Regions from separate parts of the Imbroritus primus genome, predicted to be linked through region 1. Evidence: predicted binding sites of a transcription regulator. Region 1 holds the regulator's gene; the other holds the start of a gene.
The links. Region 1 encodes sigma-54, which starts transcription at its own class of promoters, with help from an activator protein. Its sites were predicted from a motif close to TGGCANGNAANCTGCTTT; they were not measured.
Positions count from the first base shown of each region.

Region 1 (4,370 bases):
GCCGCAACGCTTTCTACACGGCCTCGGGGGGTGACACCGCGGGCGCGGCGTCCTCGGGCAGCAGCACTGGCCGGGTGCGCGCGGTCCTCGCGCCGCGTGGCTCAAATGCCGCCAGCGCCCCAGCCTCGAACCCCGCACCGGGCGTGACGCTACAGCCAGCGCCGCCGCCTGCCCAGCCACGCTGATCCCGCCACTTATCGCTTCGGCCCCGACACCACGCGCATGACGACAGATACCGCCCGCTCCACGCCCACCGCCGCCCCCGCTTCCAGCACGCTGGAAGTCCGGCATTTGCAGAAGCGCTATGGCACGCGCACCGTGGTGCGCGATGTCTCGCTGGATGTGAAGAGCGGCGAGGTGGTCGGCCTGCTGGGGCCAAACGGTGCAGGCAAGACGACGTCGTTCTACATGATCGTCGGCCTGGTGGCGCTCGACGAAGGCGAGATCATGCTGGATGGCGCGCCGATCAGCACCCTGCCGATCCACCAGCGGGCGCGCATGGGCTTGTCGTACCTGCCCCAGGAAGCCTCGGTATTCCGCAAGCTGAACGTGCAGGAAAACATCCAGGCCGTGCTGGAACTGCAGACCGAGAACGGCAAGCCGCTGTCGAAAGAGGCCATTGCGCAACGGCTCGATACCCTGCTCGATGACCTGCAGATCACGCACCTGCGTGACAATCCGGCGCTGTCGCTGTCCGGTGGCGAGCGCCGCCGCGTGGAAATCGCCCGGGCGCTGGCATCGTCCCCGCGCTTCATCCTGCTCGATGAGCCGTTTGCCGGCGTGGATCCGATCGCCGTCGGCGAAATCCAGCGCATCGTGGCCTTCCTCAAGGCACGCAATATCGGCGTGCTGATCACCGACCATAACGTGCGCGAAACGCTGGGCATCTGCGACCACGCCTACATCATCAGCGAGGGCACGGTGCTGGCAGCAGGTCAGCCGAAAGACATCATCGCCAATGACGCGGTGCGCAAGGTCTATCTCGGCGAAAACTTCCGCATGTAAATCTGGCCGGCGGGAAGAGCGGCGGCAGTCCTGTCTCTGCCCCGACGCCCGCTGCGCAGCGCGCGGCCGAGGCCGTCCGGCGCGGTTTGCCGAACGGTTGCCACTTTTGTTCCGATTCGGCCGCGATCTCCTAGCAACTATCGTTCCATCGCGCGGAGGTTCGACTTACAATAGGTCGAATGAAACCGTCCCTCCAACTTCGCCTTTCACAGCATCTCGCGCTGACGCCCCAGTTGCAGCAGTCCATCCGGCTGTTGCAGCTTTCCACGCTCGAACTGCAGCAAGAAGTCGAGCAGGCCCTGACAGAGAACCCCCTGCTCGAGCGTGAAAACGATTGGCTTGAAAGCCCCGTGCGGATCGGCGCGGATGGCTCCATGAGCGTCCAGAATGCACCGGCCGAGACCGCTTCCGTACCGTCCGCCGCAAATGGGGAGGAACGCAGCGCCGCCCCAGGTGACACCGCAGGCGAGGCCGCCGGCGGGGACCTGGACGACGGTGCCAACGACTATGGCAACGACTGGAGCCTGGACGACTTTGCGCGTCGCCCGCAGGCGGACGAGGATGACCGCGCGCCCATGCAATTAGGTTGTGGCGGCCCGACCCTGCGCGATCACCTGATGGACCAGCTGGCGCCGCTGAAACTGTCGATGCGCGACAAGGGCCTGGTGATCTTCCTGATCGAATCGCTCGACGACGATGGCTACCTGTCCGCTTCCATTGACGAAATTCTGGAAGAACTGCCCGCGGAACTCGAAGTGGAGGCAGATGAGGTGCAATCGGCACTCAGCATGCTGCAGAGCTTCGATCCACCCGGGGTCGGTGCGCGCAACGCGTCCGAATGCCTGGGCCTACAGTTGCGGCGTATCGAGCACCCGGCCAAGCCGCTTGCCCAGGCCATCGTTGCCGGGCATCTCGAACTGCTGGCGACGCGCGACTACACGCGCCTGAAGAAAGCCTTGCAGGTCAATGACGCGGAGTTGAAGGAAGCGCACACGCTGATCCGCTCGCTCACGCCGTTTCCGGGCTTTGCCTTCAGCCGTCCCGATGCCGACTATGTAGTGCCCGACGTAGTAGTCCGCAAGACGCCGGCCGGGTGGGTCGCGCAGCTCAATGCCGAAGTGATGCCGCGCCTGCGCATCAATGACATGTATGCGCAGATCCTGCGCAACAGCAAGGGTGACAGCGGCGCCGCGGGCCTGCAGCAGAAGCTGCAGGAGGCACGCTGGCTGATCAAGAATATCCAGCAGCGCTTCGATACCATCCTGCGAGTATCGCAGGCTATCGTGGACCGGCAGAAGAATTTTTTCACGCACGGCGAAATTGCGATGCGCCCCTTGGTTTTGCGCGAGATAGCCGATACACTGGGTTTACACGAGTCGACTATCTCTCGTGTCACAACCAACAAATACATGGCCACCCCGATGGGAACGTTCGAGCTGAAGTATTTCTTCGGCAGCCATGTGTCAACCGAGACCGGCGGCGCGGCATCATCTACCGCGATCCGTGCGCTCATCAAGCAACTGATAGGAGCTGAAGACCCCAAAACCCCTCTGTCCGACAGCCGGATAGCCGAACTGCTCGGCGAGCAAGGGTTCGTGGTGGCGCGCCGCACCGTGGCGAAATATCGCGAGGCCCTTCGAATCCCGGCAGTCAACCTTCGCAAATCCCTGTAGTAATCGCATCGTCCTGGATGCGATGTCTGTGAAAGGAGAGTCGCTATGAATTTCAAACTCAGTGGACACCACCTCGAAATCACCCAGCCCCTGCGGGAGTACGTGGAAACCAAGCTGGAGCGGGTCATCAGGCATTTCGATCAGGTCATTGGGGTGAGCGTACTGCTGACGGTGGACAACCAGACAGAAAAGGACAAGCGACAACGTGCGGAAATCAACCTGCACCTGAAGGGCAAGGATATCTTCGTCGAATCGCATCACGAAGACCTGTACGCAGCCATCGATGCACTGGTGGACAAGCTCGACCGCCAGGTGATCAAGCACAAGGACAAAGTGCAGAACCATGACCGTGTGGCGCTGAAGTATCAGGCCACAGCGGACGAAGCCCGACTCTGAGCGTTCCGCGCAACCAACACAAAGCCGCACCATGTGCGGCTTTTTTTGCGCCAGAGGGCCCGCAGCGGCGCCAGCAGTGTATGCTTTCCCCACCGAGAGCATGGTATTGTCCTCAGGCATGATCCTCTCGCCCGGCCGGACCTGCTGCGGCGCACAATCCTGCGCCACGGCTCGTCTATAATGTCCGGTCAGGCTGTTCCCCGCCACGGCGAAGATCACTACTGTTCCACTGTCCTTCATGAATCGTTTGGCCAAACTGCTGCCCCCGGGCAACATCGCGCTGGATATCAGCGTCACTAGCAAGAAACGTGTGTTCGAGCAGGCCGGACTGCTGTTCGAAAATAACCACGGCCTGGCACGGGCGACCGTGACGGACAACCTCTTCGCCCGCGAGTCGCTCGGCTCGACCGGCCTGGGCGCGGGCGTGGCCATTCCGCATGGTCGCATCAAGGGCCTCAAGCAACCGCTCGCGGCGTTCATGCGGCTGGCGGAACCGATTCCGTTCGAATCGCCTGATGGCAAGCCGGTCTCCCTGCTGATCTTCCTGCTGGTGCCCGAGCAGGCCACGCAACAGCACCTCGAAATTCTGTCGGAAATCGCCCAGTTGCTGTCTGACCGCGACATCCGCGATGCGCTCAACACCCTGCCGACCCCGGAAGCAGTCCACCAGATGTTGTCCGACTGGCAGCCCTGAGATCTGTCTGCCGCGCGCTGCCGCGTGCGCAGACCCCAATTTGCCGCACGTTATGGAACTGACTGGCGTCACCGCACAATCGATCTTCGATGACAACGCAGCCGATCTCCGGCTGTCCTGGATTGCCGGACTGGAAGGCGCTGACCGTTCCTTCGAGCTCGAATTTGCGCGTGAAGCAACGTCCGCCGCGGACCTCGTCGGTCACCTCAACCTGATCCATCCGAATCGCATCCAGGTGCTCGGCAAGCCGGAGATCACCTACTACCAGCGCCTCGACGAAGAAAACCGCAAGCGTCAGATGGGCGAGCTGATCCTGCTCGAGCCGCCCTTCCTGGTGATCGCCGATGGCGTCGATCCCCATCCGGACCTGGAACTGCGTTGCACGCGCTCATCCACGCCGCTGTTCACCACGCCGGTTTCGTCGGCCGCAGTCATCGACCACCTGCGCCTGTACCTGTCGCGCATCTCGGCGCCACGCGTCACCATGCACGGTGTGTTCCTCGACATTCTGGGCATGGGTGTGCTGATCATGGGCGAATCGGGACTCGGCAAGAGCGAACTAGGCCTCGAACTCATCTCGCGCGGCCATGGCCTGGTGGCGG
Region 1 covers NZ_OZ201293.1:392,098-396,467, reverse strand. The annotation lists gene lptA (lipopolysaccharide transport periplasmic protein LptA) at 1-185, shown strand, start outside; gene lptB (LPS export ABC transporter ATP-binding protein) at 223-1,005, shown strand; gene ACQ3C8_RS01800 (RNA polymerase factor sigma-54) at 1,185-2,678, shown strand; gene hpf (ribosome hibernation-promoting factor, HPF/YfiA family) at 2,724-3,074, shown strand; gene ptsN (PTS IIA-like nitrogen regulatory protein PtsN) at 3,313-3,768, shown strand; gene hprK (HPr(Ser) kinase/phosphatase) at 3,821-4,370, shown strand, end outside.

Region 2 (4,370 bases), 1.5 Mb from region 1:
AGTCGACCGCCCGCCGCCTGAAGTGGTGATCCGCAAGGTGCTGCGCGATTGCGGGCTGGAGCCGCATCAGCTCACGGTCATCCTGACGCCCACCACCAGCCTCGCCGGCACCACGCAGGTGGTCGGCCGCGTGCTCGAAGTCGCCCTGCACAAGGCGCATGTCCTCGGCTTTGCGCTGCACGACATCGTCGGCGGCAGCGCCTCGGCTCCGCTCCCGCCGCCCGGCGCGGATGGCGGCGAAGCCATGGGTCGCACCAACGATGCCATCCTCTACGGCGGCCGCGTGCAGCTCACGGTGAATACCGACGACGACAAGGCGCGTGCGCTGGCCAACGATCTGCCGTCGATGCGCTCGCCCGACTATGGCCGGCCGTTTGCCGACATCTTCAAGGAAGTCGAGTACGATTTCTACAAGATCGATCCCAACCTCTTTGCCCCCGCCGAGGTGTGGGTCAGTAATCTCGCCACCGGCCGCACATGGCATGCCGGCGCGCTCAATATGCCGCTGCTGCGGGGACAGTGGCTGCAGGAAGCATGACATGACCGTGCACGCGCACATCCCGGCCGACATCCCGCCAGCCCAGCCGACCCGGTCCCCAGGCCGCCCCTTGCGCGTCGCCATCATGACCGATGAAACCGGCTGGCACACCACACGGCTCAAGCGCGCCCTGCGCGCGCGCGGCTGCGAAGGACGCTGCGTGGACCTCGCCGATTGCGGCTTTGACCTGACGCGGCACTGGCACGGCCTCTCAATCCCCGGCTACGGCCGCGAGCTGCCCGATGCGGTAATCGTGCGCGGCATCGCTGGCGGCAGCTTCGAGCAGGTCACGCTGCGCCTGGGCATCCTGCACGCGCTGCGCGAACTCGGCGTGCCCGTCTATAACGATGCACGCGCCATCGAACGCAGTGTCGACAAGGGCATGACCAGTTTCCTGCTGCACCGCGCCGGCGTCGCTACGCCCGCCGCGTGGGTCACGGAATCGGCCCCGCACGCGCAGCGCATCGTCATGCGCGAGGGCGCGGCGGGCCGCGCGCTGGTGCTCAAGCCGCTGTTCGGTTCACAGGGCAAGGGGCTGACGCGTGCCGGCCATGTGAACGGCGCGCCAGCCGCCCTGCCCCGACTCGCACCGTACGGCCACGTGGCTTATCTGCAGCGCTTCCAGGCGGCCCGCACGGCGCCCGGCTTCGACTGGCGCATCCTCGTTGTCGGCGGCCGCGCGGTAGCCGCGATGCGGCGCGTCAGTGCCGGCTGGATCCACAATGTGGCGCAAGGCGCGCGCTGCGAAGCGGCCGACATTCCGCCCGCGCTGGCCGATCTGGCAATCCGCGCGACGGCCGCACTGGGCCTCGACTATGCCGGCATCGACCTGATGCCGGCCGGAGAAGACCGTGCTGATGGCGCTGGCGCGGTGGTGATTGAAGTCAACGGCGTGGCGGCCTGGCGCGGCCTGCAATCGACCACCGACGTCGATATCGCCGGCTTGCTGGTGGACGACCTGCTGCAACGCCGGCTCGGCATGCCCCTTATCGCCGACGCAGCCCAGGGAAGCGCCGCATGATGCAGGCGCCCTCTCCCGACGACCTGGGCAGCACGGCCCAGCAGGCCTTCCTGTGGGCCTGCATGCTCGACGTGATGGTCAGCAAGCCCGGCAATGTCAGCCTGCAGAGCGCCGGCCACGGTATGACGGCCGCATTGTTTATCGCCAGCGCCAAGGCGTCGGGCCCCGCCATCGCCGCACCTGGCGAAACGGTGGGCAGCCGCATCGAACGTGCGGTCCGCCTGACGCGGGCCGTGGCGCACTGCAACACCAATCTTGGCATCCTGCTGCTTTGCGCACCGCTGGCCGCGGCACTGGAACGGCCGGCGCTGGCGACGGCGGGCCTGCCCGGCATCGGCGCGTTGCGGCAAGCGGTGGAACAGGTGCTCGCAGACCTCACTGTGGCGGATGCCGAGGCTGCCTACCGGGCCATCGCCCATGCCAGCCCGGGTGGCCTTGGCGATGCGCCGGAACAGGACGTCGCCGCAGTACCGACCGTCGACCTGCGCACTGCCATGCGCATGGCAGCCATGCGCGATACCATCGCCCGGCAGTACGCCCACGGCTTCGCCGACCTGTTCGACCTGGGCCTGCCGGCCTTTCATGCGGCCATGCAGCGCCATGCCAGTCCGGCGCGCAGCCTGCACACGGCGGTGCTGGAAACGTATCTTGCCTGGCTGGGGCGTTTTCCCGACTCGCATATCGTCCGCAAGCACGGCCTCGATGTCGCACAAAGTGTCACGGAACAGGCACGCGACCTCAAAAAGCGTTGCAACGATGGGAATGGCCCCGATCTCCACCTGCTGGCGGAATGGGACCGTTCGCTCAAGGCGCGCGGCATCAATCCCGGTACCAGCGCAGACCTGACCGTGGCTACAGCGATGATTGCGGCCCTCGTGAGCCCGGCACTATGCGCGATCCAGCCGGTTCCCTGAGGGCAAAACCGGTCCGGCAGCGGGGTCTGGCATGGAAAGTGTTAGTGAAGATGTGACGCATCGCGTCCCATTTTGCATCCAACATTTTCGGGAGACGTACACATGGCAAAGATCAATCGAGTAATGGTCGGCGAGTCGCTGGTCGGAGACGGCAACGAAGTCGCGCACATCGACCTGCTGATCGGACCTCGTGGTTCGGCAGTTGAAACCGCCTTTTGTAATGCCCTGGTGAACAACAAGGACGGTTTCACTTCGCTGCTGGCTGTGGTCGCCCCCAACCTGCTCGCCAAGCCGAACACCGTCATGTTCAACAAGGTGACCATCAAGGGCGCCAAGCAAGCCGTGCAGATGTTCGGCCCGGCCCAGCGCGCCGTCGCCATGGCAGTGGCTGACAGCGTCGAGGACGGCACCATCCCGGCCGACGAAGCCGACGACCTGTTCATCTGCGTCGGCGTGTTCATCCACTGGCTCGCCGAAGACGACGCCAAGATCCAGGACTACAACTACAAGGCCACCCGCGAAGCTATCCAGCGCGCCGTGTCCGGTTCGCCGACGGCCAAGGAAGTGGTTGGCAAGAAGGGTTCGGCCGACCATCCGTTCCAGGCTCACGCCTAAGACGGAAGCAGCGAAGTCGGCCGCCATTCCGGGCCGACTGGTTCATTGGACGCCGGTGGCGTTCAATGGATCGGCATGCGGCGTGGAGAACCGTGCCGCGTGCCGCACTGAAGCATGCCTCATGCATGCCTCATCAGGCAGCTCAGGATGGCACCATGCCGTGTCCCATCCAATCCAGCAGCGATCCACCCTGCCGCGCCACGGACCGGCGGCGCTCGATGGCGACGCCCACGGCATCCACATCCTCGAATTTCTTCGGCTTGACCACCACGACCCGCACCCAGTGCGCGCCAAAATCGTCCAGCACCATGCTCGCAATCCGTTCGGCAAAGGCTTCCAGCAATTGCAGGCGATGCGTCTGCATCAACTCGCGCAATCCCTCGCGAATCTGCCCGTAGTGGATTGTGTCGCCGATCTGGTCCGTGCTGCAGGCCACGCTACGCGGGAGGCCGGCCGTCACGTCGATGCGCAGCGGCTGTGGCTGGTCGAGTTCGCACGGGTCGATGCCGATGATGGTTTGGCCTTCGAAGCCCTGCACGAAGATGAGGTCCATCTGGGCAGCATCGGCCGGAATCGCGCCGAGCGCGAGGCCGGCCTGCGTGCCGCTGGCGTGGCCCGGGAATGCCCCTGCCGCCCCCGCGGGTACCGTGAAGTCGTCTCGTCTCATTGCCTGCTCCTGGTCTCTGGCCCATGGCCCCGGCGGTCCCATCGACCGCACATGGCGGGAGGCGACGCAAAAAACAGGCCACCGCCATGCGCCGTCCCTGCTCCATGCCGTACTCCGTGCTCGGCTTCATGCGATCGCGCCCGACCCTTGCGCTACAATGGGTTCAAAACCGCCGTCTTCCGCGCGCAGGGCGCGCCGCGACGGCCATACCGAGAAGACCGGATGCGTACCGGCGTGGCACACAGTGTTGCAGTGACGACACAGGACGTGCCCGGCCATCGCTTCCGGCGGGAGACCCTGGCTCGCTGCCACCATGCCGTGATGGCGTAATGGCGTGGGCATGAACCGTGCATCAGGCTGCTGACGGCCACCGCTGGCCCCAACACCGGCCCGGAACCTGGCCCGACGCATCGCCAATGCACGTCCACCGTTGATTTGCCGTACCTGCCGATACACCTGACACACCTGCCGACCGGATCCATTTTGACGTCTCCGCTTCACCCTCTCGCCGACTCCGCACGGACCGGCATCCTGCCCGACAGCGACGAAGCGCTCAATCCACCTGTGGATGGCGGGCCGCGCTTTGCCTGGTCGATCACCGGTTCCGGCCATTTC
Region 2 covers NZ_OZ201293.1:2,103,859-2,108,228, forward strand. The annotation lists gene mch (methenyltetrahydromethanopterin cyclohydrolase) at 1-538, shown strand, start outside; gene ACQ3C8_RS09610 (ATP-grasp domain-containing protein) at 540-1,559, shown strand; gene ACQ3C8_RS09615 (triphosphoribosyl-dephospho-CoA synthase) at 1,556-2,473, shown strand; gene fae (formaldehyde-activating enzyme) at 2,576-3,088, shown strand; gene ACQ3C8_RS09625 (dihydroneopterin aldolase) at 3,231-3,755, opposite strand; gene ACQ3C8_RS09630 (flavoprotein) at 4,287-4,370, shown strand, end outside.
Region 2: a site for sigma-54 is predicted at 2,501-2,518, ahead of fae (formaldehyde-activating enzyme). Genes of this name have one in related genera too.